3 regions of the Clostridium sp. JN-9 genome follow, and region 2 is predicted to be linked to each of the others. Evidence: a T-box and tRNA genes for the amino acid it is inferred to sense, from the RefSeq annotation. Region 2 holds a T-box; the other regions hold tRNA genes.

Region 1 (10,363 bases), 820 kb from region 2:
AAGCTGCGAATAATATTATGAAAACCTGATTCATCAAAAGATTTGGAATAAACACACCATATATGCCCAGCAGTATAAATCCTATTATAGTTGCTATATTAACTATGAGCAAATTCTTACTTGGTACTGATGACCAAAAATGCTGTCTTTCTCTCACAATTAATATTCTAAACTGAGTATTAAACACAAGACTCAGCATTACCAAAGTGCGTATCTTGTCAAATTGTAAATGAAAATATTTCAGCCCCGCAAATATTAAAAATAAATCCTCCAATGCAAAGAATATGCCAAGAATCAGTGAGGACACTGTAATTCTTTTAACATCCCAGCTATTAGGTGTATCTGTGGATTTAACATTATCAGTGGCAATGGACATAGTTACAAAATCATTTGCAAATACCAGTAAAGACATTCCTAAAAGTGAAATAACAACATCATGGAGCCAGAAAAAGCCTGCCGTAAACAATACAACTACTTCAACAACCTTAATGATTTTATTTATAACCCATGTCAGCATCCTTTGATATGTCTTCCTGCTTACCTTTACTGAATCAATTATTTCACTGAGTCCGGGTTTAGTCAGAATTATACTTGCAGATGCCTTAGCCACATCCGTGGCTTCACTTACTGCTGTTCCCAGCTCTGCCTGTTTAAGTGCCGGAGAGTCATTCACTCCGTCCCCAGTCATTCCAACCATATGCCCGTTTTCCTGGAGCAGCTTTACTATATTATATTTATCCTCAGGATATACTTCAGCAAAGCCGTCACTTTCCTCAATAGCTTTAAGCTGTTCAGCTTTACTTAATCCCTTCAGATCACCTGCGCACATGATTTTACTGCCTATTCCAACCTGACCTGCTATTTCCTTAGCTATGGCAGCATTATCCCCGGTTAGCATAATGGTTCTTATTCCAAGTGCTTTTATTTCTTCAATCATTTTCTTAGAATCTATCCTTTGAGGATCAGCAATGGCTATTAACCCTGCAAAATTATATATATTGCTATTTTCATCATCTGATACTGCAACTGCAATGGTTCTAAAGCCTTTTGATGAAAACTTTAATACTATATCATTTATATTATTCAAAACTGCTTTATCTATTTTACCGCACAACTCCATAATTGTTTGTGCAGCACCCTTAATTATGCTGAAATTCTTTCCATTACAATTAATCACTGCCTCTGTTCTTTTAATGGCAGGATTAAATGGAGTATAGGAAATTTGATTATATCCTTCAAATTTTATTTTAGCTGCCTTTGAATAATTAATAATTGACACATCTATTGCATCCATGCCTTCCTCTTTTGATGCTAATGTTGCCATTTTAATAATATCTTCATTATTATATTTGCCAAAAGCTGCACTATCTATAACTGATAATTTATTTTGAGTTATTGTCCCAGTTTTGTCGAAGCAGAAAATATCTATGGATGCTGCGTCCTCTATAGAATCAAGTCTGGTTACCAGCACTCCCTTTTTTGAAAGCTCCATGGCTCCTACTGCCTGAACAATTGTTAGTACTGCAGGCAGTGCCACAGGGATTGCTCCAATAAGAAAAATCACAATAAATGATAATATAAACATGATATCCTTATGAAGATAAACAGCATATATTGAAACAATAACCGATGCTGTAATTCCCAAATACATCATGTATTTAACAATACTAAACATTAATTCTTCCTGCTTTGATTTAGGCTTGGCCACTTTTACCAACTCAACAGTTTTTCCAAAGTAAGTATTGGCGCCAGTATTGATTACAACACATTTAGCTTCTCCCCGCTTAACAATTGAACTGGAATAAATAATGCCTGATTCATTCATATCCTTTGGTAAAGATTCACCGGTTAAGGCTGACTCATCAACAGATACATGCCCATCCAGAATTTTAACATCAGCAGGAACCAAATCTCCAAGCTTTATATTTATTATATCTCCCGGAGCTATATCCTTGGCCTCCCTTAAAACCCATTTGCCATCACGCAGAACCTTTGCCTTAATTTCCAGCCTTTTTTTAAGCATTTCCACTGCCTTTTGTGAATTCTGGGATTGAATATATCCAATAACCGCATTAATGGTTAACAGCGTAAATATTATTGAACTTTCAGTATAGTGTTGTAATATTATAGTGAGTACAATGGAAAACTCCAGCAGCCATGGCATAGGTCCCCAGTATCTTTTAAGAAATTGAAAGACTGCATTCTTTTTTACTTCTGCAATTTCGTTATATCCAAATTTTTTAACACGGCTTAATGCTTCATGTTCAGAAAGTCCCTGTAAACTTGTTCTTAAAAACTTTATTACCTGTTCTGATGAAATATTCTTATACTCAGAAGTATTTTTAAGCTCTGATACCATAACTAACCCTCCTGTATTTGATTTATTAACTCTATTTTATATACTTTTATCCATTTTGGCAATAAGTTTATAGTATTTTGATTTAAAATAAATATAGCAGCCTCAAAAGAGACTGCTATTTTGCATTATTAAGTCAGTTGACCTGGTCTTTGACCCCACACTCGCCTGCTGGAAGTTTTGCTACCCGGAATTACCCTGTCACTACTAATTCTCTCGCTTTAAACGGCAGGACTTACTTCTAAACCGCACCATGCTCATTAAATATTTTATTTAACTTACGTGGATCGTTTTGCCTGCGACTGGCATCGACTTTCAACCACAAACCTAACTTAATTTGTACTATTATATTATATCTTACTTTTTGCTGCAGTCAATATTATAATTTCCTTAGCTCCGTTTTTTAATAACATTTCACCGCAGTAGTATGATGTGGCACCAGTGGTAACAACATCATCTATGATAAGTATTTTCTTGCCTTTTATAATATTGTTATCAATTTTAATCTGGAAGCTGTCCTTAATATTTTCCCATCTTTCTTCTCCAGTAAGACCAATTTGATCCTTACTTTCTTTACTTTTTACAAGCATCGATTTAACCGGTATATTAAGCCTTCTTCCAATCTGCTTTGCAAGAATTTCACTTTGATTGAATCCTCTTTTTCTGTAAGAAAGCTTTGTTAATGGTACATATGTAATCAAGTCGCAATTAATTGAGTTTTTTTCATATGCATCTCCCATAAAACTGCTCAGTGCCTCACAGCATATAAAATTACTCTTATATTTAAACTTTAATACTAATTCCATTATTGTTCTTGAATAATATGCAAAGCTGAAACATTTAATTTCTTTTTCCCTTTTAATAACCATTGGAGCTGAACACCTGGTTATATTTTTCAGGCAGTCCTCACATAGAAATTCGTGACTTTTAAGTGAATTACTGCACAATATACATTGCTGCGGAGACGGATAAATCAACTCCATTATACAGTCAAAAATGTAGCTTATATATCTAATAAATTTCTTTCCCATGCTTCTTTGTTAAAATCCCTTATAATTTTTTTGGCATTTTCCATGTCATCAGTTTCTGTATTGGATAAGAAGATTATCTCTCCTCTATAATCCTTTTTCCCTTGTAAATTTGGACCACAAAGGTAAACAAGTTTTTTATAATCATACACCTCATCGTTGGCAAAAAACATCATCTTATCAAGATTTCTCATGTTATTGAATATAGAAGAAAAATCATCTGTTATTAAGATTCCATCTTTCACATGTTTAAAACTCATAATTGCTTTATCGTTATCACCTTTATGATGAGAGTAAATATTTTTGGTTAAATTACCTGAGCACTGGCTTATATGCCCATAAACATTTACCACCTGCTCCATACCTGGAACAAAAATTACAACTTTTCTCATGGAGTTAATGGACCAGCTTAAATATTCATAAATTACATATGGTATTTCTTTATTAATATCCAGTCTTGTAATCACAACTCTCGGCTCGCTTTGAGGCAATCTGCTTCTATCTACAGGAAGTAATATTTCTCTAACATTATTTTCAATCATCTCTATAGAATAAAATATTATTTTGCCCTGTTCTTTACATTTTTCTTTTGTGACATTAATAATCTGCTTCTTTGTATAAACCGGCAGACTCCTGACTTCATTGTAAATTACCAGATCATACTTTCTCATGCTGACTTTCGCATTTTCATAATTACATATTACTAACGGGCTGTCAGAGTTGGTGCTTTTAGATCTTACATAGGTATATCCTCTGAATTTTGTGGACTGCTTTATATTATCTATTAAATCAATTTCTTTTTCGTTTTCTTCGGTGATATACAGCACTTTCTTTTGTTTATATACATATGAAATAATTGTTTTTAACAGATATATTGAGGAATTAAATGGTACTGATGTAATATTCAGTACCTTCTCATTGCCATTGCTCCATTCATAAATGAGTTCACTAATCTTATTTTCCCATAAATTTGTTTTCATACTACATCACTTTCAATAATATCCTTAATTCTCCACTTCAATAATGAATATCTTTCAAAACTTCTATTATTATCAATCATGTGCTTCATTGCTTTTATTGAACCCACCAGAACTACTAACTTTTTGGCTCTCGTTATACCCGTGTAAAACAAATTTCTGTTCATTAATAAAGGAGGTCCGTTAAAAATCGGCATTATTACTACTGGGAATTCACTTCCCTGGCTTTTATGAATAGTAATTGCATATGCCAGATCAATCTCATCTAAATAAATATTATCATAGATTACTCTTCTCTCATCATCAAATATAATGCTTACAGTGTTATTATCATGATTTATTTCTTCAATAAAGCCAACATCACCGTTAAATATACCAAGTCCTTCATTTTCTCCACTTCCGCTGATCCTAGTCCATTTTAAAGAGTAATTATTTTTTGTCTGCATTACCTTATCTCCAACCCTGAAAATAATATCTCTTACTTCTTTTTCATCTTTAAGTTTATCAGGTGGATTTAATACACTTTGAAGCATTTTATTTAAATTAGTTACTCCAAGGATTCCCTTTCTCATAGGTGATAAAATTTGGATATCCGACCTCTTATTCCAGTTTTTATTGAACTTAGGAAGCCTCTTGTCAATTAGCTGAATCAATGTATCCATAATCTTATTTTGTTCTTCACATCTTATGAAATAAAAGTCCTTATCCTTTTCATTTAAAACTGGCATTTCCCCATTATTTATTTTATGAGCGTTCAGTGTTATCATGCTTTTTTCAGACTGTCTGAATATATCTTTTAGTCTTACAACTTTAACACAATTGCTTTCAATAAGATCTCTTAATACATTCCCTGGTCCTACTGAAGGAAGCTGATCCACATCTCCCACAATTATCAGCCTGGTGCCTAGTGATATAGCTCTCAAAAGATTATTCATAAGAGTTATATCTATCATTGATGCTTCATCAACTATTACAACATCACATTCAAGGGGTGACTCCTCTCCCCTGTTAAAGAGCATATCATTTTCCTGCTCATTTATGCCCATTTCCAGTAATCTGTGTATTGTCTTTGCTTCTCTTCCTGTGGTTTCAGTCATTCTTTTTGCTGCCCTGCCTGTTGGAGCAGCCATCATAACAGTTAAACTGTATTTTTCAAATATTTCTGTAATACAGTTAATTATAGTGGTTTTGCCTGTTCCGGGCCCACCAGTAATAATTTCAACTCCATTTTCCATTGCTCCCTTAATGGCTTCCTTTTGTGATGGTGCAAAATTAATATTATTATTCTTCTCAAATTCACTAATGTCATTTTCAATATCAATTTTTAAATCTTCATATTTATTAAAACAAAGAGAAAGTATTTTTCTTGTAACTCCAAGTTCACAGTAATAGTATGGTATTGTAAAAACACAATTATTATTTTCTACCCTATCTATTTTAAGCTTTCCATCAACTGTACACTGTACAATATTTTCCTCAACTTCACTTTGCTTTACACCTAATACGGACACACTTTCTTTCAGAAGTTTATCCATAGGCATATATGTGTTTCCAAGCATGCAGAATTGATTTACTATGTAAATTATCCCGCTTTGAATCCTGAATGGCGAATTGGCCTCTATTCCTAAACTTCTGGCTATTTTATCTGCAGTTTTAAACCCAATACCTGAAATTTCGTCTGTAAGTACATATGGATTATTTTTTACTACAGAGATGGAATCACTGCCAAACCTTTTATAAATTTTTAAGCATTGATTTGGCGTGACACCGTAATTCTGTAAAAATATGAGAATACTTCTGATTTCCTTTTGCTGAACATAGGATTCCTTTATTAAATCTAATTTTTTCTCACCAATACCTTCAATTTCCTTTAATTTATCAATATCCTCATCAAAAACTTCTAATGTTTTTTCTCCAAATTTCTCTACAATCTTTTTTGCAGTAACAGGACCTATGCCCATAATAATTCCAGAGGATAAATATCTTTCAATTCCAGTTAAAGAACTTGGTACTATTTCCTCAATATTTTCCACCTTGAATTGTTCACCAAACTGAGGATGTACTGCCCATTCCCCCTTTAGTTTCACATTCTGCCCTTCAATAATATATGGCAGACATCCAACAATGGTTATTATTGTTTTATGGTCTTTTAACTTAGCTACAGTATATCCATTATCCTCATTTCTAAACACTATATCTTCTATAAAGCCTTGTATTTCCTGCATAAAATTTCACCTACTATTATTATAATGTTTAACAATATTCCTATAGTTTATTCAAATATCGAAAAACATGATTATAAATCGTAACATTATTATATCATAAAAAATATAAGGATTTCCCTGCACAAAAGAAATCCTTATAAAGTAATTACATATATTTTTTTATTTCAGAAACTTTATTTAACTTCTCCCATGGAAGATTTAAATCTGTTCTTCCAAAGTGGCCATATGCTGCAACCTGTTTGTATATAGGCCTTCTTAAATCCAGATCCCTTATAATAGCAGCTGGCCTCAGATCAAATATCTTATTTATTATTTCAACAATTTTATCATCAGATATTTTACCTGTTCCAAATGTGTCCACATTAATAGATACTGGTTTTGCTATGCCAATTGCATATGCTAATTCTATTTCAAGCTTATCTGCAACTTTCGCAGCAACTAAGTTTTTAGCTACCCATCTTGCTGCATATGCTGCTGATCTGTCAACTTTTGTTGGATCTTTTCCTGAGAAACATCCACCGCCATGTCTTCCATATCCTCCATAAGTATCTACAATAATCTTTCTGCCTGTTAGTCCTGAATCTCCCTGAGGGCCGCCTATTACGAATCTTCCTGTTGGATTGATATAATACTTTGTATTCTCATCTAAAAGTTCATGTGGAATCACTTTTCTAATTACAAACTCTATCATGTCTTTTTCGATTTGGTCTCTTGTTACTTGTGGACTATGCTGTGTTGATATTACTATGGTATCTATTCTTACTGGCTTATCATCTTCATATTCAACTGTGACCTGTGTTTTACCATCTGGCCTTAGATAATCCAATGTTCCATTCTTTCTTACCTCTGCAAGCCTTCTGGCAAGCTTATGTGCCATAGCTATAGGCATAGGCATATATTCCGGAGTTTCATTTGTGGCATACCCAAACATCATACCCTGATCTCCAGCTCCAATAGCTTCGAATTTATCCATCTGTCCTTTTTTAGCCTCTAAAGCCTGGTTTACACCTAATGCAATATCAGGTGACTGTTCATCGATTGAAGTAAGTATGGCACAGGTATCTGCATCGAAACCATACTTTGCTCTTGTATAGCCTATATCCTCAATAGTTTTTCTAACTATCTTAGGAATATCAACGTAACATTTTGTAGATATCTCACCCATAACCATAACCATGCCAGTGGTTACAGTAGCTTCGCATGCAACCCTTCCATTTGGATCGTTTTCTAATATTGCATCTAGTACTGCATCTGAAATCTGATCACATATTTTGTCTGGATGTCCTTCTGTAACAGATTCTGATGTAAATAATCTTCTCATTATTCTCCCTCCACCTTTCTCTATACACTATAATATAATAAAAAAGCCTCTTCATAAGAAGAGGTTAATTACTAACAACTCTCTTATCTTGCAGAAATATCTGCAGGAATTGGCACCTTAATGCAAATGCATCGGTTGCCGGGTTTCATAGGGCCCTTTCCCTCCACCTCTCTTGATAAGAGTAAACCTATATAATTTTTAAAAACTTAAAAGACACTAAAATTAGTGTCTTTGGTGGAGGAGGATGGATTCGAACCATCGAAACATTACGTAACAGATTTACAGTCTGCCCCCTTTGGCCACTCGGGAACTCCTCCATACATGGTGCTGGCAGTAGGACTTGAACCCACCACCTACTGATTACAAGTCAGTTGCTCTACCAGATGAGCTATGCCAGCATATTATTTTGTCTATATAAATTAAATAAAATGGTGGGCACAACAGGGCTCGAACCTGTGACCCTCTGCTTGTAAGGCAGATGCTCTCCCAGCTGAGCTATGCGCCCATTTTATGGTGGAGGAAGATGGATTCGAACCATCGAAACATTACGTAACAGATTTACAGTCTGCCCCCTTTGGCCACTCGGGAACTCCTCCACACCTGGTGCTGGCAGCAGGATTTGAACCCGCGACCTATTGATTACAAATCAATTGCTCTACCAACTGAGCCATGCCAGCATATTTAATCTATATTTATCAAATTATCAACAAGCAATAGTATACATTGTTACTGAGTTAATTTCAAACCCTACATTTAGTTATTATTCAAAAATATCTTTAAAATGCTCATTAATCCTTCGAATAATTTAATATTAGACACATAGCTGCTCCTGAATAACTAACACAAGCTTTTGTGCATATATTGTTTATTCACTAATTTTTTATACATTGTAAAATATTTCTCCCAATAGTTTCATATAAATTATTAAGGAGGTGTTGGCATTTGAACAAGGTAAAAGTTTATTACAAAAATGCTTTGGCTTATTATGAGATTGCTTATTTTTTGAAAGACTATATTAGTAAGGATACAATAATTGTGTGTATAGGCACTGATAGATGTATAGGTGACTGCCTAGGTCCATTAGTGGGTACATTTCTTAAAGAAAGAAACTTTCCACTGCCTGTATATGGTACAATACCTGATCCTATTCATGCATTAAATATTGATAGAAAATTATCTGAGTTAAAAGCTCTTCATCCTCAAAGCAACTTTATTGGAATAGATGCCTGTCTTGGAGATGAAGGTTCCATAGGAGAAATACAAGCAAGAGATTTTGCAATACATCCAGGAAAAGGTGTGGGCAAATCACTTCCTGATGTAGGGGAAAGCTCTATTATAGGCATAGTTGACTCAAGTGAAAATAATGAAATATTCAGTAACAATTCAATTAGACTGGATTTAATTATTTCAATGGCCAGAACCATTGTCAATTCATTAATTCATTCTTGTTATCTTAAAGAAATTTCAGATTGGACTTATAAGTAATTTATTGAAAAATAAAAACAAAGTTCTAATAAATCATCAGAGCTTTGTTTTACTTTTTTATTTATTATCAATAAGTGTTATATCTTCTCCAATAAAAGAAACGTCCATTTTGTCAAGATATTCTAACACTTTACCTGTTCCAAGAGCAACACAGGATACGGGATCCTCCGCTAAATAAACAGGAACTTTTGTTTCCTCTTGAATTAGATCACTTAATCCATTTAATAATGAGCCGCCTCCGGTCATCATTATTCCTTTATCAGCAATATCTGCTGCTAATTCAGGAGGTGTCTTCTCCAATACTGAGTGAGTACAATCTGCAATAGCATTTACTGTTTCCTTTAGCGCTTCCCTCATTTCTTCAGAAGATACTTCTACATTTTTTGGAAGTCCTGTTATTAAATCTCTTCCTCTTATTTCAGCCACTTTCTCCTCGTCCATTTTAAAAGCAGAACCAATATTAATTTTTAAATCCTCTGCAGTTCGTTCACCAATCATTAATTTATGTTTCTTTCTTATATACTTTATTATGGATTCATCGAATTTATCTCCAGCTACTTTAATAGATGATCTTACCACTATTCCCCCTAATGAAATAACTGCAATATCAGTGGTTCCTCCTCCGATATCAATGACCATACTTCCACTAGCTATGGTAATATCCATACCTGCACCAATTGCAGCAGCTAATGGCTCCTCAATTAAAAATACTTTTTTTGCTCCCGCATTCTTAGCTGCATCTATAACTGCCCTTTTTTCAACTTCGGTAGCCTCACATGGTATACAAACCACTACCCTTGGTGATGATATTCTTCTCTTACCGCAAGCTCTTGAAATAAAATGTTTTAACATTCTTTCTGTGATATCATAATCAGAAATTACACCGTCTCTCATTGGACGAATTGCTACTATATTTCCCGGGGTTCTGCCAATCATCTGTCTGGCTTCTTCCCCTACAGCCAGCACCCTGT
Region 2 (10,363 bases):
ATCCGCCGCAGGCTATTAATCCACCTATGGTAAGGATAATTACACCATTGTCATAGTATGATGTTAAACTTTTAAAATTACCCATTAGATCAAAACCAGCATTACAAAATGCTGATATAGCATGAAATATGCTGTAATAAATGCCTTTTAAAATGCCAAATTCAGGTATAAACTGCGTTGATAAAAGTAATGCTCCTGCACCTTCTACTGAAAATGTAAAAATAAGAACATATTTAGCCATTTTTACTAAGCCCTGAAGTGTAAAAGAATTTAATGATTCCTGCATTACAAGTCTTTCTCTAAGTGTTATCCTTTTTCCTATAAGTAAAGCAAATAATGTGGCAAAAGACATAAATCCAAGGCCGCCTATTTGTATTAAGCACATAATAACTGTCTTTCCAAAGTATGTCCAGGTTGTTCCAGTATCTACAGTTATCAAACCAGTTACACAAGTAGCAGATGTAGATACAAATAAACAATCTATAAAGGGTACACTTTTTCCGCTTTGGGATGCTATAGGCAGGTTTAACAATATGGCACCTGTTAGTATAACCAAAGCAAACCCTATTGCCAGTATTTGAACAGGCTGGAGCTTTATTTTATCAGTCACTTTAATATTTACCACCACAAAGATTCCCCCTCTATTTTTATGCCAACTCCAACATAAACATATATATTATTATAGCATGGGCATTGGTTTTGTCAATTTATTCAAAAATAAAAAGTGCAGCACTTAATATGCCGCACTTATGTACAAATAAATGTTATGCAGTTAATTGCTTCTTTGCAATTTCTACCAGCTCAGTAAATGCTTTTGGATCATTTATAGCTATCTCTGAAAGCATTTTTCTGTTTATATCTATTCCTGAAAGCTTAATGCCATTCATGAATCTGGAATATGACATTCCATTCATTCTTGTAGCAGCATTAATTCTGGCTATCCATAGCTTTCTGAAATCTCTTTTCTTTAATCTTCTTCCAACATAAGCATTTCTTAATGCTCTTATAACTGATTCATTTGCTGTTTTAAACAGCTTGCTCTTTGCTCCGTAGTATCCTTTTGCAAGCTTTAATACTTTTTTATGATATTTACGAGCATTCATAGCTCTTTTTACTCTTGCCATTATGAGACCCTCCTTTTATAAATCCACGATTATAGGTATGGTAGTATCTTCTTCATTGTTTTTTCCTGTGTGCTTGAAACATAAGCAGTTTTTCTAAGATTTCTCTTAGTTTTTGTTGATTTCTTTGTTAATATATGACTTTTAAAAGCCTTAGCTCTTTTTAATTTACCTGTACCTGTAAGCTTGAATCTCTTAGCGGCACCTCTACTTGTTTTCATTTTTGGCATGATAAGTTCCTCCTCTCAATGTTTATGCTCTTTTGGGAGCTAAAATCATTATCATATTTTTTCCCTCAAGCTTTGCTGGTTTTTCAACCACACATACATCTTCAATTATAGAAACAAAGTTTTCAAGGATCTTATGTCCTATAAATGAATAATCTGCCTCTCTGCCTCTGAACCTTACTGTAACTTTTACTTTATCTTCAGCTAATAAGAATTTCTTAGCATTTGCAGCCTTGATTTCAATGTCATGTTCTTCTATCTTTGGACTTAGTCTGATTTCCTTTAAGCTGACAACCTTCTGCTTTTTCCTGGCATCTTTATCTTTTTTAGATTGTTCATAAATAAATTTACCAAAGTCCATTATTTTGCATACTGGTGGTTTCGCATTTGGCGAAATCATTACCAAATCTAATTCCTTGTCCTCAGCAATTTTAAGTGCATCCCTTGAAGCTACGATTCCCAATTGAGCACCATCTGCATCAATTAATCTAACTTCCTTTTCCCTAATCTGTTCGTTCATTAAGTAATCTTTATTAATAATTTTCACCTCCGGGTATATTTTTACATTAAAAAAAGGACGGTACAAGCCGTCCTAAATTACAATACAACACAAAGGATTAATTCACTTACCTTATTAGCAGTGCCATAAGGTGAGAAACGGCTCGTTTCTGCTTAACAAATAAAATTATACTATCTTATATTATTATTGTCAACAAATTTTTATTCTAATCCATTGATTTTATTATCTACCTCTGCTTTTATTTTTACTATGAAGTCATCAATGGCCATTGCTCCAAGATCCCCGCCTTTTCTGCTTCTTATAGCAATGTTTCCTTCGCTCATTTCCTTGTCTCCAAGTACTATCATGTAAGGTATCTTCTGAAGCTGTGCTTCTCTTATCTTATATCCTATTTTTTCATTTCTTAAGTCTGTTTCAACTCTAATGCCTGCGTCCTTTAATTTATTAGCTACAGATTCCACATATTCACTTTGATTTCCTGTGATATTCATAATCTTTGCCTGAACAGGAGCAAGCCATACAGGAAATGCACCTGCATATTGTTCAATAAGGATACCAATAAATCTTTCAATACTTCCAAATACAACTCTGTGAACCATAACTGGTCTGTGCTTTTCTCCATCAGCACCAATATAGCTTAAGTCAAATCTTTCAGGCATCTGGAAATCCAGCTGTATTGTTCCGCACTGCCATGTTCTTCCTATGCAGTCTTTAAGATGGAAGTCTATCTTTGGGCCATAGAATGCTCCATCTCCTTCATTTACCTTGTATTTAAGTCCAGCTTCTTTTAAGGCTTCTCTTAATCCATTTGTTGCTGCTTCCCAGTCTTCATCGCTTCCCATGGAATTTTCTGGTCTTGTTGATAATTCAACATAATATTCAAATCCAAATACCTTGTAGAAGGAATCAATTAATTTTATTACATTTAGTATTTCACCTGTAATCTGATCCTTTGTCATAAATATATGAGCATCATCCTGAGTAAAGCATCTTACCCTCATTAATCCATGAAGTGCACCGGATTTTTCATGTCTGTGAACTAATCCTAATTCAGCAAGTCTTATTGGCAGTTCCCTATAGGAATGCTTTGTATTCTTGTAAACTAAAATTGCGCCAGGGCAGTTCATAGGCTTTATAGCATAATCATTATCATCAATTTTTGTGAAATACATGTTTTCCTTGTAATGATCCCAGTGACCTGACTGATGCCAAAGTTCCTCATTTAATATTATTGGAGTTTTTATTTCATCATATCCAGCCTTTGTGTGAACCTCTCTCCAGTAATTCTCCAGTAGATTCCTTATAATCATTCCCTTTGGATGGAAGAATGGGAATCCTGGTCCTTCTTCATGTATGCTGAATAGGTCTAATTCTTTGCCTATCTTTCTGTGATCTCTCTTTTTTGCTTCTTCAAGCATTTTTAAGTAATCATCCAGATCGCTCTTTTTAACAAATGCTGTTCCATATATTCTTTGAAGCATTTTATTCTTTTCATTGCCTCTCCAGTATGCACCAGCTATGGACAAAAGCTTAACAGCCTTAACTTTTCCAGTTGATGGTACATGAGGTCCTGCACATAAATCTGTGAAATCTCCCTGCTTATAGAAAGAAATTATTTCATCCTCAGGTAAGTCTTTTATAAGTTCAACCTTATAGTTTTCTCCCTTTTCCTCCATAAATGCTATGGCTTCTTTTCTTGGCAGCTCAAATCTTTCTAATTTCAGGTTTTCTTTTATTATTTTGTTCATTTCCTTTTCAACTTTATCAAGCATTTCAGGAGTAAATGCAAAATCTGCATCAAAATCATAGTAGAATCCAGTATCAATAGCTGGTCCAATTGCTAATTTAACATTTGGGTATAATCTTTTCATTGCCTGAGCTAATATATGTGAAGCTGTATGTCTTAAAATCCATTTCCCCTGATCATCATCAAATGTAACAATTTCAAGAGAACAGTCCTTATCTAATACAGTCATAAGCTCAGCCTTTTTTCCATCAACTACTGCACCAAGTGCTTTTTTAGCTAATGCAGGGCTAATGCTGGCTGCTACTTCAGCAACCTTTACTCCACTTTCAAACTCCATTATCTTTCCATCTTTAAGAGTAACTTTTATCATAATAACCTCCTTACAATTACCATAATAGCTTTTTAAACAAAAAATAAAAAAACTCCTCCCGATTATGGGACGAGTATTAATCGTGGTTCCACCCAAATTAAAAGCAATGTGAATCACTTTTACTTTAGTGCCATGTAACGCTGGCATACGATAATACTTAATAGGTCAAAGCCTTTTGTATACAACTCAGAGGTGGTTTTTAAAGAAGCTTATCCAGGAAATCTTTCAGCCGCTGAATTTCCCTCTCTTAGAATAGTAATTCTTTTACTTTTCCTCATCATAGTCATTATCTTTATTTGATTTGAGTTAATTATATTATTCCTGAAAAGCAATGTCAATAGCTAAGCTCTGCTTTTATTGGTTTTTTCCTTAATTTTTTCCTTTTTACACATTTCACATTTACTGCATATTTCTACTCTGGTGGTAAAAACATTTCTTATTGTTTCAATTAATTCCTTATTAATTGAGTTTTCAATGCAGTGTATTATTATCTTACCAGGTGCATTAGTAATAAGGCCGCTTATAATAACATCTTCAATATTTGATGTCCCAATATTATCTACATCCTGAAGATCGCTTATAAAATCCTTAAAAATATCATTCCCCTGTTTATCCCTGACTTCATATTCTCCATTTTTCTTAATAATAATGTTTACTTCCTCAATTTTACTATCCTGTATTTCCACAAAATATTTTAAAAGCTTTACAAATTCATCGTACTCCCTTTCCACCATGTATTTCTCTACTACTTTATCTATTATACATTCCAAATCCTCTTTGAATTCCTTCATTCTGAAAGTTATAAAGCCATTTATATTTATCATTTTATTTTCTTCAATACAATTACATATTTTGTCTATAATTGTATTTTTCTTATTTAAGCAGTATATGCTGTCTTCGTCAATAATTCTGGAACTGCCCCTTAAGGCCTCTATGCTGAGCTGCCTTAATTTACTTATTTCATCTGATTTTAAAAAGAAATATGTGTCAGATAAGAAATTAAGAATATCCTTTTTCCCGAATTCATCTACAACAATATCATATAATATGTTTGATATATAAAGATTAAACTTATCTTTAAATTTGGAGCTGTAGCTATTGTCATCGCAGATAATTTTAATGAAATGCATTTTGTCTTCAATGCTTTCTGAAATGCCTATGCTCATGCCTAAGCATTTAAAGTGTTTAATCATCATATCCAGCTTGTAAATAAGTTGTTCTTTTTCTTCTTCATATGCAACTGTCAATAATAGCATTATTCTTATCACCTCTTTATGAAAATAGTATATGTTTAATGGCAATGTATATTCAAAATACTTATGCCAATTATCGACAATAATATTTAAGCAAAACTTTTTGTGCTATAATATTCCCAAGCGGGGTGATATGTATGAAATATTCTTTTGTAGACAGCAGAATTTCTCAGGAAGAACTTGCAAACCTTGAAAATGTGGGCATTAAGCCTATTAAGGTACCTCCTTCTGATCTGCTGTATGATGCAGTTTGCGGCCATCCTGATATTCTTATTACCATCATTGATAGTAACACTATAGTTGTACATAGGGACATGCCGTACGATTTTATAAATTTATTAAAAGGTGCTGGATTTGAAGTAATATTATCTGAAAACTCACTGAGTTCATCCTATCCCGGAGATGTTATCCTAAATGCAGTTAATACTGAACAGTTTTTTATGCATTCCCTTAAATACACTGATACAGCCTTATTAAATTTGGTAAAAAACAAGAAAAAATTAAATATAAACCAGGGATACTCAAAATGCTCCACTGCTTTAGTTGCTGATAATGCTGTAATCACCAGCGACAAAGGTATTGCTGATGAGCTTGGTAAAATAGGAATAGATGTTTTGCTGCTGCCTCCAGGAGATATCCTGCTTCCAGGACTTGATTATGGTTTTATAGGCGGCACCTGCGGCCTTATAACTAAAAATAAATTAGCCTTCTTTGGCGATCTGAATTTCTATGCTTATGGACAAAAGGTGGAAAACTTTTTAAGACTTCACGGAGTTGAACCTATATTTTTAAGATCAGGAAAGCTCATTGACAGGGGGAGCCTGTTTACAGTTGACAAGTAATAAAGATTAAAGATCAAGTGCCCATTTATTGCTGGCATATTAATTAGAAATAATGGTATAATATTTACGAGGTGATACCATGGAAGAAAACAAGTTAGTGCAGCTATTTAGAGATATGTTAAAAGATGAACTAAAGCCTATTAAAGACGATATAAATGACATGAAACAGAATATAAATGACATGAAGCAGGACATAGTAGGCATGAAACAGGACATAAAATCTTTACAAAGTCAAGTACAGGAAAACACAGGACTAATAAAAGCCTTAGTTCTTAGTTCATAGTTCAGAAGTACACAAGGCAGAACAAGACAATATACAAAATGATATAGCACATTTACAAGGTGATATTACCCATGTAAAAAGCACTACAGAAGAAATTAGAAAAGATTTGAATAATGTGGAAATAATCACAAGTAGTAATTGGAATGATATTGCAAAATTAAAGGCTGTTAAATAACAGTCTTTTTTTATTGTCATTTATTTAGCTTCCTTTTATCCCCAGGTCACAGTTACTTTACGGACTGCATTTTTATCACTTTTGAAATATATTCACTTTCATCATCAATAACTGTATATGGGGAATATTCTTTAAAACTTTCCAAATCATTAAGTGTTACTATCTGCACACCTTTTCCAAGGGTTGTTAATGTTAAGTATTTCGATAATGATGCCAGTCTCTGTCCTCGTTCTAATTCCAATACCAAACTACCCTCTTTATCAAATTTCTTTGCTACTAGATAACACACTTTTTAACATCTCCTTAAAATCAGATTCACTTTTAATTTCTCCGCTGTCATATTTTTTCCTTAATGCTTCACCTATAGCATTGTTCTTTTCATACTTATACAAATGTACATGAAGCCAATCGTTCATAATTCTATCACGCTTAGTATTTATTTGTATCTCTATAGGATAATGTTTATTCGTTTTCTGGTAATATAAATGAAGCCCTCTATATCCATCATCATTAGCTTTTCCATTTATCATATTGGCTACCTTAAAAATACTTAAATTCTGCTCTAAAACTTCATTATAATTGTTTATTATAACTCTAATCCCAAGTATATCATTAAAGCATTTATTAGCCTCTACATGGGGATAATATTTATCATATTTTAACAAACATGATTGTATGGATTTTACCCTATAAGCAAAATTCACACCTTTTAATAAATCAGTGCTTTCATAAAATTCTTTTAAATCAATTATTTCATTAAATAAATTATTTTTTTCAAATTTTCTTAGGGTATTCTTTAAACTTTTGCCAAGCTTGCTTTCAAAACTTAATTTATCAAGTAATTCTTCACTTATACCATAAAGACTAAACTTCAACTTAACACCCTCTTTCTTTATGGTGATTACCATTATTATAATTGTATTTGCTAATATTATCAAAACTTTTTTAAATATTTTTATCGCTAAATTTCCCCTAGCCCACTAAAAAAGGGCTATGATAAATCATAGTCCTTTTTTGGAGGCGCCACCCAGATTTGAACTGGGGATAAAGGCTTTGCAGGCCTCTGCCTTACCGCTTGGCTATAGCGCCATATGGAGCGGAAGACGGGATTCGAACCCGCGACGTTCACCTTGGCAAGGTGACGCTCTACCACTGAGCCACTCCCGCTAATTCAGTTAACAGTTTAAAGTTAACAGTTATAAGTCTAATACAGTCTAATACAGTTATAAGTTCAAAGTTAACTGTTTGTGGTTAACTGTTAATGATGTTTTGCCTTAAGGCAAAACTTAAATAATAAATTTCCGCTTTGCAGAAATTACATTAACTCTTCACTCTTAACTCATAACTCTTAACTGAAAATTGGTGGCCAGACCAGGAATCGAACCAGGGACACGAGGATTTTCAGTCCTCTGCTCTACCGACTGAGCTATCTGGCCATTAATGGCGACCTAGAAGGGACTCGAACCCTCGACCTTCGGCGTGACAGGCCGACACTCTAACCAACTGAGCCACTAGGCCAAAATGTGGTGGGCACAACAGGGCTCGAACCTGTGACCCTCTGCTTGTAAGGCAGATGCTCTCCCAGCTGAGCTATGCGCCCACATATGTCATAAGACAATAATAATTATATAGTCTAATCTTAAATTTGTCAATATTAAATTTGTAAACATTTTATCAAGAAAAAATAGAAAAAAATGGGGCTTTCATAAAATATCCAATCCTCAAAGATTTTTGGGACTGCTACGGTGATTAGATATTTATTTTCTAACAGACACTTATGGCTCTTTTAAATAATAATGTTGATGTGAATAGGACAATCCTCTAATGGTAATAATTAAGATACCTACATATTACTGAAGGGATTGGATTACTATGGAGAATAAAAAATGTACTGATATAAATATATTATCTTATTTTGCTTCATTAAGACATGATTCTGAAAGAAAATGCCCATACTGTGGCTGCACCCACACTGTGCTATACGGAAAATACAATGATAAACAAAGATATATATGCAAAAGCTGTAGAAGAACATTTAATGACTTTACAAACACGCCAATTGCTAGGACTCACTTCCCTGAAAAATGGGAATCATTCATTAGGTGTACCATTGAGGGCTTATCCCTTAAGGCGGCAGCCATGGAAATTGGCGTTTCTTATGTAACACTATTTTACTGGAGGCACAAGCTGCTCTCTGCACTAAAAATGGTTAAACAAAATAAAATGCAGGGAAAGTTTGAACTTGAAAATTTCTTCTTAAAATTTTCCCGGAAGGGACAGAAAAGCATTGAACATGATGAAAAGAGAGTTCATGATCAAAGCGTAAGTTACATTAATATCGGCAATAATAAAGTTTGCGTTATTACAGCACTGGATTCACATAAAAATATTTATTCCATGGCAGTGGGCACAGGACGTATGAATGCAATGGATATGGAAAATTATATTGGAAAAATATTAAATAAAAATAAGCAGGCAGTCTCAAGACCAAAAAGCTTTTTTGCCATGTTCTTTAAGAGAAAGAAAATAAGAGAGATCAATAAATATCTTGATAATAGCTCTAAAGCAGTAAAATATAGACGTGACTGCATGGAATGGATGTACCGTTTTAGAGGAGTAGCAACGAAGTATTTAAATAATTATTTAAGCTTATTCAAATTTTTAAAGAACGTTAATTTTAATAATATTTTATCTGCGGTAAATAAATTTATAAAAGAAATAAGTAAAATTAATATCCAAAATACATATATAAATATGAGAAATGCTGAAGTCAGTTTTAATTGACTTGTCCCTAACGGGAATCTGTTACTTTATCAACACTATTGAATAAAAGAGCCATATACCTAAATAACAAAGATTAAACAACAGAGAGCAAAGATTGTTGTTTTGCTTACAGCAAAACTTAAATTTCAGATTTTCTGCAAGAGCAGAAAATCTACATTATTTGTTCTTTAATCTTTAATCTTTAATCTTTGGTTTTAAAAGGAGCCTTGCATCAACAGTTTTAACTGCTAATGCGACAGCCCCAGAAAATTAATATTTTAAGATTTTCTGATTTCATTACAACTTTTACGGCAGTGGAAATGCTTCTTACAGCATACAAACAGCTTGGATAATAACCATGCTGAAATAGCAAGTACAATACCTACAATAATACTTAAAAATATATATTTTGAAGTAAATCTCAGGCATTGAAGATAGCCTTGAAACTCACAAAATGTGCAGATTCCCTTAAAATAACTGAGTCCTGCTAAATTAATGGCCAAAATTAATAAGTCATACATTAAAGCTGAACCAGCTGCCTTCCAGCATTCCATTCTACTGCGGCACAGAAGATTTTGTAATAATACTGCAAATAATCCTGGTACAAGAAAAATCAAGAAATATATAAAGTTCAGCACTGAATTCCCCTCCCCTGCATATTATATTTCTTATATATAATATGCAGAGAATCAGCAAAAGTACCTGAATAAAAGGGACAAACAGTAACTTTAATGTTTATTTACTTTCTATTCAGCAGTTCACCAATTTGTTCATGAGTGAATAAATATGATTTATTACAGAAATGACATTTCAGCTCTTCTGTCTTTCCTTCATCATATATGCTCTTTAAGTCCTTCTCTCCTATGCTTATTAAAGCCCTTTCCACTCTTTCTCTAGAGCAGTCACAGCTATATACGGGTTTCACACTATCCAGAATTTTTAAATCCATTCCTTCAAATATATATTCTGCAATTTCCTCCACAGTTTTTCCGCTGCTTATTAATGTAGTAATAGGAGGTATTTCCTGTAATCTGTATGTTATTAAATCTGCTGCTAAATCTT
Region 3 (10,363 bases), 520 kb from region 2:
CAGCTTTGCTCCTTAGTAATTAAACCTGCAATTTGGCCTGCCATTACAGAACCATTATCAATATCACCATCTTTTGCTGCTTTACATAAAGCCCCTGTTCCCAATTTCTCAAGTTCCTCTGCAGGAGCCCCTTCCTTTTCCAATAACTGAAACTTTCTTACTAATCTGTTTCTAAGCACTCTCACAGGGTGTCCTGTTGACCTTCCTGTAACCTGAGAGTCTATATCCTTTGCTGCCAATATCTTTTCTTTGTAATTTTTATGTACTGTACATTCATAGGCAACTAAAAATCTTGTTCCTAACTGAACTCCAACTGCTCCTAACATGAAAGCTGCAGCAACTCCCCTTCCGTCTCCAATTCCACCAGCTGCTATTACAGGAATGTTTACAGCATCTACAACCTGAGGTACTAAAGTCATAGTGGTTAGTTCTCCTACATGTCCACCAGACTCTCCGCCTTCTGCAATAACTGCATCTACTCCTGACCTTTCCATTCTTTTTGCTAAAGCTACTGAAGCTACAACTGGTATAACTTTTATTCCATGTGCTTTCCACATATCTATATACTTTCCTGGATTTCCTGCTCCTGTAGTAACTACTTTTACTCCTTCTTCACATATCAGCTTTGCCATTTCTTCAGCCTGCTCACTTAAAAGCATAATATTTACTCCAAATGGTTTGTCAGTTAACTGCTTAGCCTTTCTAATTTCGCCTCTTACCCATTCAATAGGCGCATTTCCTGTAATTATTCCTAGTCCCCCAGCATTGGATACTGCCGCTGCTAAGGAGCTGTCAGCTATCCATGCCATTCCACCTTGAATAATAGGATATTTTATTCCAAGCATATTGCACAATTGACTATGAATCATAATTTTCCTCCTACCAAATCTTTTTATTCTTCAATCTTACTTTCAACAAAATTAACTGCATCTCCAACAGTTTTTATTTTTTCTGCATCTTCAATTTGTACATCAAATTCTTCCTCAATCTCTATTATTATTTGAAATAAATCAAGTGAGTCTACTCCCAAATCTTCAAATGAAGTTTGAAGTTTGATTTCATCTTGGCTTACCCCTAGCTGATCAACTATAATTTTTCTTATCTTTTCAAATATCATTTTTTTACTCCTCCTAAAAAATTATTACCTGAATAAACATCAATTCCATTGAAATATTGCTCCGCCATAAGTTAAGCCTCCCCCGAAGCCAACAAGCATGATCTTATCCTTTGGCTTTAGCATGTTGCTGCGAACTAAATCATCCAAAGCTATTGCTATACTGGCTGCTGAAGTGTTACCAAACTTATTTAGATTCACAAAGAACTTTGAAGAATCTATTTTTAATCTCTTTGCTGTAAAGTCTATAATTCTTAAATTTGCCTGATGGGGTACTATATATTTAATATTATCAATGCTTTCTCCGGACTGCTCCAGCAGCTTTTTTATAGTTTCTCCCATTGCGTTTACTGCAAATTTAAATATCTCCTTACCATCCATATGAATATAATTATCATCATATAAAGCATAGCTTTTCTTTACAAAGGGATTTACAACTGGTACATTTTCACTTCTTAAATAATCCCCTTTACTTCCATCAGAGGCAGTATAAAAAGAAATTGTTTCATTATTATCAGAAGTTTTTATCACTGCCGCTCCTGCACCATCTCCAAATAATACACAGGTACTTCTATCCTTCCAATTTAAAATTTTGGACAGAGTCTCTGCTCCAATTACCAAGGCATTGCTATACCTGCCTGTAATAATAAACTGAGAAGCTGTATCTAAAGCATATATAAATCCAGTACAAGCTGCGGACAAATCAAAACATACAGCATTTACTGCCCCAATATTTTTCTGAACTATACATGCAGTTGATGGAGTAAAACAATCTGGAGTTAAAGTTGCCACTATTATTAAATCAATATCCTTAGCCTTTATATTGGCACTTTCAATAGCTTTTAATGCAGCCTTAGTTGAAATCTGTGATGTATTTTCTCCTGTACTTATGCGTCTTTCCCTTATTCCAGTTCTAGTTGCAATCCATTCATCAGTGGTATCTACCATTTTAGACAAGTCTTCGTTAGTCACCACATTTTCTGGTACGTAACTGCCCGTGCCAATTATCTGCACCTTATTCATTTTTAATCTCCTTCTTACTGCCTTTTAAATGATATTTTTCCTTAAAAAAATTATTTAATTTATCAAGAGACCTTACAAGTACTACTTCTTCTTCATGAGATAATCCCTCAATGGTTGCAAGTACCATATCATGGTGAAACTTTTCATGAATCCTGTATGCCAATTTTCCTTTTTTAGTTAACTTTATTTGCACTACTCTTCTATCCTCTTCATTTCTCATTCTTTCAACATACTGTTTTCTAACTAAATGATTAATGGCGGTAGTTAAAGTCCCTACAGTGATGTCTAATTTACCTGCTACCTCAGACATACTTTTAAGCTCGTACATTCCTATTGCATCAATTGTATGAATCTCTGTTACTGACAAATCGTTAAATGCTCCACTTTGCAGAGCCATTTGTTCAATTTCCAAAATATCATTAAATGTGTCTACCAAAAGTTCATTTAATATATTTAGACTTTTATCCACTTATATCCACCTCTTTGACTGTTCCAAACATAACCTGTATGAAATAGTCACCTAATTCAAATTTTTCGCAGCATCATTTTTTAATTCATCTATGAGGTTCTTAACACTGACAATTTTATCTATCCTATATGCATTGCTGCCAGTAAAAATCAGGGCATTATCGACATTTCCATTAACTGCATCCACAAGGGCCCTTGTTATACAGTATGGTGTTTCCTTTGGATTACATTTTTTAAGACACTGGAAACATTTATCCGGTGGAATCCTTCCCTGTTCAACTCGTTTAATAAAATCGTTTCTTATTGCTCTTCCAGGCATACCCACAGGACTTATTATAATTTCTATATCTTCTTTTTTACATTTTATATATTCTTCCTTATATTTAATATCGGCATCACACTCAAATGTGGCCACAAATCTTGTAGCCATCTGAACTCCGCTTGCCCCTAGTTTAATCAGTCTCGCTATATCTCTGCCGTCATAAACCCCGCCTGCTGCAACCACAGGAATTTTTTTATTATAAAATTCTTCAAATACTTTAACTTCATTTATTACCTCAGTTACAATATCATCTAAACTCATAGGATTATTTAAATCTTCTCTGTGAAATCCTAAGTGTCCACCTGCTTCTGGGCCTTCTACTACAATTAAATCCGGGCATCTGTTATGTCTCTTCCACATTTTACAAATAATAGATGCTGCCTTACCAGATGAAACTATTGGGGCGATTTTTATATTGCTTCCTAAAGCAAACTTTGGAAGTAATAATGGCAATCCTGCTCCTGAAATTATCAGGTCTGCATTTTCCTCAATACATGCCTTTACCATTTCACCATAATTATTTGTAGCAACCATTAAATTAACCCCAATTATTCCATTTGGGCTTATTTCCTTTGCCTTCCTGATTTCTTTTCTCAATGCTCTTATATTTGCCTCTTTTGTATTTGTAATGAAATCAGGCTCCCTATATCCTATCTGCGCCCCTGAGATTATACCAACTGCACCTTCATTTGCAACTGCAGAAGCCAACTTATAGCCTGAAATGCCTACTCCCATTCCACCCTGTATTATAGGTACACTAGCAATCAAATCTCCTATTACTAAAGGAGGTAAATTCATACGATCCTCTCCTTACACTGTTTTGATACTCAAACATTTTGATAATCAAAGTATATATTAGCAGTAAAATAAAGTCAACATATTTTTAAATTTCTTTTACATTACATCCCAATACTTAAATATTTTAACGGGTTCTCCGGCTGGCCATTTACTATTACTTCAAAATGTAAATGTGGTCCTGTGCTGTTACCAGTACTGCCTACTTGACCTATTTTATCACCTTTTTTTACATATTCATTTGTGCGTACTTCTATAAGGCTGCAATGTCCATACACTGTTTCTATGCCATTACTATGCTGAATTTTAATTACATTTCCATAACCTTCTTCATAATGTGCAGCTATGACTTTACCATCCCAGGCAGCATAAATAGGATCTCCCATTGCTGCTCCAATATCTATTCCCTTATGCTGTTTTCCCCATCTCATACCGAAATTTGATGTTATTGTTCCTAAGGCCGGCGTAAATAGCGTTACCTTCTGTGAAGCTCTTGATAGTTCTGCTCCATTTTTTACTCCTGTTACATTAAAGCAGACTAATGCTTCATTGTTTTTATCACTAAGTATGATCTTCTCAGATAAAGCATCTATAGTTGATATTTTAGATATATCTGCATTAACTTTTGCATAAGTAATTTTATTATTTAATTTATATCCTTCCAGCTGTTTTATGTTATTTTTATTTATATAATAATCTTTTACCTTATCCAGTACCTTTACTATTTCTTCCTGATTATTTAAGTATCCAATTATCTTTCCGTCAGTTTTCATGATAACAGCCGGAACTTCTATCTTTATATTGTTTTTTATTGAATTTTTCATAAATTCCGTATGGCTTAACAACTTGTAATCAATTTTAACCTGCTGGAACTTTATCTCTTCATTTATATTTATTCCTTTATGTTCATTCATTAACTGAGACTTGACTTCTTCATTTATTCTATTAAAATCTTCTTTATCTTTAACATATGCAATTGGAGTATTTTCCAAATAGACCTTCCAGGCATTTGGTTTTAATGAAATATATTCTTTAGCACAAACAGTACCTGCTATAAATAATGCTGCTATGCATATAATTTTTTTAATATCAATCTTTTTATACAAAATCAACATTCCCTTCAGTAATTTTTTTGTCATAGCTAATATTTTGCTCTAAATATGCCAAAAAATACAACTTTTATTATAAAATCTCATATGGCACTAACATTGAGATACTATACTTATTTTGATATAATTAATAGTTGTTGATACTGCTATAGTATAAATTAAGAAATGGAAAAGGAGGGGTTACGTAAAACATTTACATTATAAAGTTTTACGTGACAATGTTAATTTATGAGTACTTATGTTTTTAAAAATAATACATTTAGCTATACCCCTGTTAGTAATGTTTTTATAGATAAATTTATGCCAAAGGCCAGAGGAGAATATGTAAAAGTTTATCTTTTAGGCCTGAAATACTGTATGTCTGGGGAACTTGGTGTTAGTTCCGTAATAATGTCATCTACCCTGCATTTACTTGAAACAGATGTAATTAATGCATGGAATTACTGGGGGGATGAAGGTGTTGTTGAAATTGTTCCAGTAGACAATATGGGTAACTTCTCAATAAAATTTCTGGATTTAGACAGCTTAATGCCAGAAAAAAATGATAGTATAGATCTTCTGAAAGAATTAGATAATAATTCAGTAAAGGATATGCTGCAGGATGTGGAAAAGCTCATCGGGAGACCACTTTCCTCAAAGGAAATGTCTATGTATATAGGCTGGTCAAAAGATTATGGCTTTTCTCCGGAAATCATTCTTTTATTAGTTCAGTATTGTGCATCTAAAGGTAAGACTGACTGGAGATACATAGAGAAAATAGCCATAGCCTGGTTCGATGCTAAAATTAAAACTGTTGAAGAAGCTCAGATTTATATTAAGAAGCATGAGGATAAGTGGGTATCTATAAGAAAAATATTAGGGTACCTTGGGATAAAGGACGGAGAAGTTATGAAGCCTCAGGAAGATTTATTAACTAAATGGCTTACAATATATAACTTCCCTACAGAAATAATTTTTAAGGCTTGTGACATATGCTTTCAGAGAATTAACAAGGCCGATTTCAAATATATTGATGGTATATTAACAAGCTGGTTTAAAGATGGAATAAAAACACTGCAGGATATTGCTGTTAAGGATAATAAAAAATCATCAGGAAAAAAAGCTGTTAATTATAATAACTCTCCAAAAGATTCATTTAATAACTATGAACAAAGAGACTATGATTTTAATGCATTAGAAAAAAAATTATTAGGATGGGATAATAATGATTAAAGGATATCAAGGAGACATCTTAAAAAGCTATGAGTTAATAAGAGATGAAGAAAAAAAGCTGCTGGCTGACAGGAAAAAAGAAATATCAGAAAAGATTCCTGACATATATAATATAGAAAACCAAATTGGGAAACTTAGCATAGAACTTTCACTAGTTATGTTAAAGAATATTCCAGATAAAGATGATAAGATTAAATATTTTAAAAATAAGATAACTGAGTTAAGAATGAGAAAAACTGAATTATTAGTCAGCAATGGATATCCCATGAATTATCTGGATCTTCATTATAGATGTCCAAAGTGTAAGGATACTGGCTTTATTGGCACAGATAAATGTTCCTGTTTCAAACAGAAATTAGTTTCTCTTTACTATAAAAATTCAGATTTGTCCTCATTACTTAAAAATAACAACTTTGGCAATTTTGATTTCAGATATTTTTCGGCATCCAGGATTTCAAGTGAACCTGACAGCCCAAGAAAAAACATTGAAAAAATTCTGCAGAAAAGCTGGGACTTTATAAATTCCTTTAGTGAAAACAGTGAAAATTTATTATTTTATGGTACCTCTGGCACTGGAAAAACCTTTCTATCTCATTGTATTGCCAAAGAGCTTTTAGATAAAGGTTATTTCGTTGTTTACAGAACAGCTGATGACTTAATTCAAAATCTTAAACATATAAAATTTAACGAAGATGATCAGATGGAGTATCTATTGTTAGATTGTGATTTGTTAATCATAGATGATCTGGGTTCTGAACAAATCAGTGTATTTTCAAAAACCGAATTATTTAACTTAATTAATAAAAAACTTTTAATGGGGAAGAAAATGATTGTATCAACAAATTACAGCCTGGAGGAAATTTTAAAAAGTTATTCTGAAAGAATATCCTCAAGGCTTTTAGGCAATTTTAATTTATGCAAATTTTATGGAGATGACATACGAATTCAAAAAAATATAAAAAAGCTGTAAGTAAAACTTACAGCTTTTTTGGCGACCTAGAAGGGACTCGAACCCTCGACCTTCGGCGTGACAGGCCGACACTCTAACCAACTGAGCCACTAGGCCATAGTTATGTGGTGGGCACAACAGGGCTCGAACCTGTGGCCCTCTGCTTGTAAGGCAGATGCTCTCCCAGCTGAGCTATGCGCCCACATTATATGGTGACCTCTAGGGGACTTGAACCCCTGTTACCACCGTGAAAGGGTGGTGTCTTAACCACTTGACCAAGAGGCCATATTAAATTTAATGGTGCTGGCAGCAGGATTTGAACCCGCGACCTATTGATTACAAATCAATTGCTCTACCAACTGAGCCATGCCAGCGATATAAATGGCGACCTAGAAGGGACTCGAACCCTCGACCTTCGGCGTGACAGGCCGACACTCTAACCAACTGAGCCACTAGGCCGTAATTATGTGGTGGGCACAACAGGGCTCGAACCTGTGACCCTCTGCTTGTAAGGCAGATGCTCTCCCAGCTGAGCTATGCGCCCACATTATATTGGTGACCTCTAGGGGACTTGAACCCCTGTTACCACCGTGAAAGGGTGGTGTCTTAACCACTTGACCAAGAGGCCATATAATATATATGTTATTAGGTTTGCGCAACCCGACATAGACTATAATACAAAATATTTCCCAATGTGTCAACATATTTTTTTGTTTTTCTGATTTATTTTTGTGATAAATACCTCCAAGGTCCTTATTTATCAATACTTTACGGAACTTATCTGACAATTTAATTACTGCTGTCCAATACTCTCCATTATTATAAAAGCTGTGTCCTCTATTGCTCTCTTTGTTACATCTATAATCTTACACCCTAACCTTCTCATAAGTCTATCCGCAAAATCCAGTTCATCCAAAACCCTTTCTGCATTTGCATATTGAATTGCATGAGATGCTGCCCTCAGCTTATCAATCCTATGCTTTCTGATTTCCATCAACTGAATTGGATCTATCGTTAATCCTATTATTTTATTTCTATTAATATTAAATAATTCATCAGGAACAGGTACCTCAGGCATTAAAGGAATGTTTAGTGCTTTTATACCCTTATTAGCCAAATACATGCAAAGGGGTGTCTTTGATGTTCTTGACAGCCCAATTAATACTACATCTGCATTTTTAATACCCGAATGATCCTTACTATCATCATATTGAATGGCAAACTCCATAGCTTCAATCTTTTTATAGTACTGATCATCCATGCTCAATATTGCCCCTGGCTTATAATCCGGGACCTTATTTAAAATTCTTGCTGCCATACTAATGCATGGTCCTAATATATTAGTTATATGAATTCCCTTTTCAATACATCTTTGGACTAAAAATTCTCTTACATCAACTAATACAATAGTAGAAACCACCATTGTATTTTTAGGATCTTCTACTCTCTTTATAAAGTTATTAACTTCTTCAAAACTATTTACATATGTTATTCTTTCAACCTCAATCACGTCGCTGAACTGACTGGCCGCTGCTCTTGCAACTTGATCAGCGGTCTCACCAATAGAATCTGATATGGCATAAATCTTCAACTTTTATCCACCATCCTATTTATTATATTTCGAAAGTTCTACCAGGGCACATCCTTCAATTCCTATAATACCTTTATCTTCACAATATGACAATATGTTATCACTTTCTGCACCAGGCTGAATTAAAATATACTTTATTCCAATATCATGTGCCTGTTTTATTATATCAATTCCTATCTTTGGGCTTATACATAAATCAACCACATCAACTTTTTGTGAAATATCTTTTAGTGATTTATACACATTATCATTATTTGCTCTTGGATTCACCCCATAGGCTTTAAAACCTGCTTTTTCAAGGGATTTAAATATTCTATGTGCATATTTTTCAGGGTTAGTTATGTCTCCGGCAACTGCCCAGTTTTTAAAATTCAGAAATTCCGAAGCTTCCATAATTATTCTCCTCCTAATTATCTTTTAATTTAATTCTATTTTATTTTTCCTCAATAGGGGCTGTTGCACTAAAATAATTGGTGCGGCAGCTTTTTTACATAAAAATAAATCTTCCACTCGAAAGAGTGAAAGATTTATAGTAAAATTAACATATGAGAAAATACATTAATTCACACAAAAATTATACTTTATATCGTGGAAATTATCAATTAAAACTTCCATTAAATATTGAGTACATGATTCCCAATAATGATTCAGTGCGTTTGCTAAGTCAATTTGTAGAGGAGATGGATTTAACAGATTTATATTCGACTTATTCCCGAATAAGGGAAAATCAGGCTACGCCACGTCAGATGCTGAAGATTGTACTTTACTCCTATATGAATCATAATTATTCATCAAGAGCAATGGAGCTATCCTGCAAAAGAGATGTAAATTTCATGTACCTTTTAGAAGGTTCACCAGCACCAGATCATTCTACTTTTGCAAGATTTCGTAGTATTCATTTTGCCCCGTGCTCAGAAACAATAATGGCTGAAATGTCAAATTTTCTTTATGAGATTGGAGAAATATCAGGAGATACTATATTTATTGATGGTACAAAGATAGAGGCATGTGCTAACAAGTATACTTTCGTCTGGAAAAAAGCAGTTTCAAAAAACCTGGAGAGATTACTTTCTAAATTAGCTGATTTTGTAGCCGAATGTGAGAAATTGTATGGAATAAAGCTTGTATACGAAAACAAAGTAAAAATGAAACATGTAAAAAAGCTACGCAAAAAGCTTTACGCCTTGAAAAAGGAAGAAAATATTGAATTTGTACATGGATGTGGTAAAAGGAAAACTCCTATTCAACGTTCTATTGAAAAACTTGAGGAATACCTTAGAAAGTTAAAAGAATATACACAGAAAATCCATACCTGCGGTAAACGTAATAGCTATTCCAAGACAGATAAAGATGCAACCTTTATGAGGATGAAAGAGGATGCTATGAAAAATGGTCAGTTAAAACCAGGTTACAATGTTCAGAATGGAGTAGATTCCCAATATATAGTATGGGTTACTGTTTGCGATAAGCCTGGGGACACAACAACATTGATTCCATTTATAAAAAGCATGGAGAATTCCTTGTACTTTAAGTATTTTAAAATTGATGCGGATTCAGGTTACGAGAGTGAAGAAAATTATCTTTATATCAAAGAAAATGGACAGCTATCATATATTAAACCAGCAAATTATGAAATATCAAAAACAAGAAAATATAAACATGATATAAGCAGAATAGAAAACATGGATTATACTGAATTGGGCGATTATTATACTTGCAAAAATAATAAGAAACTAACAGTAAATAAAATAGTAAAAAGGAAAAGTAAGACTGGCTATAT

The links. A T-box is a leader RNA that pairs with one kind of tRNA and senses whether it is charged. The one in region 2 lies ahead of thrS (threonine--tRNA ligase), so its partner is inferred to be a tRNA-Thr.
Region 1: it has a tRNA-Thr gene. The T-box ahead of thrS (threonine--tRNA ligase) is inferred to sense a tRNA for this amino acid. The anticodon was not compared.
Region 3: it has a tRNA-Thr gene. The T-box ahead of thrS (threonine--tRNA ligase) is inferred to sense a tRNA for this amino acid. The anticodon was not compared.

What each region holds. Positions count from the first base shown of each region.
Region 1 is NZ_CP035280.1:247,237-257,599, reverse strand. Features, by position in the region: gene EQM05_RS01290 (plasma-membrane proton-efflux P-type ATPase) at 1-2,359, opposite strand, end outside; gene EQM05_RS01285 (phosphoribosyltransferase family protein) at 2,707-3,387, opposite strand; gene EQM05_RS01280 (hypothetical protein) at 3,360-4,364, opposite strand; gene EQM05_RS01275 (ATP-dependent RecD-like DNA helicase) at 4,361-6,586, opposite strand; gene metK (methionine adenosyltransferase) at 6,732-7,907, opposite strand; SAM riboswitch class I at 7,988-8,089, opposite strand; tRNA gene EQM05_RS01265 (tRNA-Tyr) at 8,140-8,224, opposite strand; tRNA gene EQM05_RS01260 (tRNA-Thr) at 8,230-8,305, opposite strand; tRNA gene EQM05_RS01255 (tRNA-Val) at 8,337-8,412, opposite strand; tRNA gene EQM05_RS01250 (tRNA-Tyr) at 8,419-8,503, opposite strand; tRNA gene EQM05_RS01245 (tRNA-Thr) at 8,509-8,584, opposite strand; gene yyaC (spore protease YyaC) at 8,850-9,392, shown strand; gene EQM05_RS01235 (rod shape-determining protein) at 9,450-10,363, opposite strand, start outside.
Region 2 is NZ_CP035280.1:2,655,387-2,665,749, forward strand. Features, by position in the region: gene EQM05_RS12820 (TrkH family potassium uptake protein) at 1-628, opposite strand, end outside; gene rplT (50S ribosomal protein L20) at 765-1,124, opposite strand; gene rpmI (50S ribosomal protein L35) at 1,154-1,351, opposite strand; gene infC (translation initiation factor IF-3) at 1,374-1,868, opposite strand; ribosomal protein L20 leader region at 1,912-2,028, opposite strand; gene thrS (threonine--tRNA ligase) at 2,069-3,985, opposite strand; T-box leader at 4,048-4,275, opposite strand; gene ytxC (putative sporulation protein YtxC) at 4,327-5,241, opposite strand; gene EQM05_RS12850 (DUF6873 family GME fold protein) at 5,376-6,080, shown strand; gene EQM05_RS16290 (hypothetical protein) at 6,160-6,363, shown strand; gene EQM05_RS12860 (DUF6718 family protein) at 6,591-6,779, opposite strand; gene EQM05_RS12865 (hypothetical protein) at 6,799-7,413, opposite strand; tRNA gene EQM05_RS12870 (tRNA-Cys) at 7,554-7,627, opposite strand; tRNA gene EQM05_RS12875 (tRNA-Gly) at 7,631-7,705, opposite strand; tRNA gene EQM05_RS12880 (tRNA-Phe) at 7,899-7,974, opposite strand; tRNA gene EQM05_RS12885 (tRNA-Asp) at 7,980-8,056, opposite strand; tRNA gene EQM05_RS12890 (tRNA-Val) at 8,063-8,138, opposite strand; gene EQM05_RS12895 (transposase) at 8,411-9,322, shown strand; gene EQM05_RS12900 (hypothetical protein) at 9,580-9,939, opposite strand; gene hslO (Hsp33 family molecular chaperone HslO) at 10,041-10,363, opposite strand, start outside.
Region 3 is NZ_CP035280.1:3,177,070-3,187,432, forward strand. Features, by position in the region: gene fabK (enoyl-[acyl-carrier-protein] reductase FabK) at 1-869, opposite strand, end outside; gene acpP (acyl carrier protein) at 893-1,117, opposite strand; gene EQM05_RS15325 (beta-ketoacyl-ACP synthase III) at 1,157-2,137, opposite strand; gene EQM05_RS15330 (MarR family transcriptional regulator) at 2,130-2,606, opposite strand; gene EQM05_RS15335 (nitronate monooxygenase family protein) at 2,658-3,725, opposite strand; gene EQM05_RS15340 (M23 family metallopeptidase) at 3,827-4,861, opposite strand; gene EQM05_RS15345 (DnaD domain protein) at 5,060-6,043, shown strand; gene EQM05_RS15350 (ATP-binding protein) at 6,036-7,013, shown strand; tRNA gene EQM05_RS15355 (tRNA-Asp) at 7,033-7,109, opposite strand; tRNA gene EQM05_RS15360 (tRNA-Val) at 7,119-7,194, opposite strand; tRNA gene EQM05_RS15365 (tRNA-Glu) at 7,203-7,277, opposite strand; tRNA gene EQM05_RS15370 (tRNA-Thr) at 7,291-7,366, opposite strand; tRNA gene EQM05_RS15375 (tRNA-Asp) at 7,375-7,451, opposite strand; tRNA gene EQM05_RS15380 (tRNA-Val) at 7,461-7,536, opposite strand; tRNA gene EQM05_RS15385 (tRNA-Glu) at 7,546-7,620, opposite strand; gene EQM05_RS15390 (pyruvate, water dikinase regulatory protein) at 7,786-8,583, opposite strand; gene EQM05_RS15395 (CoA-binding protein) at 8,599-8,976, opposite strand; gene EQM05_RS15400 (IS1182 family transposase) at 9,129-10,363, shown strand, end outside.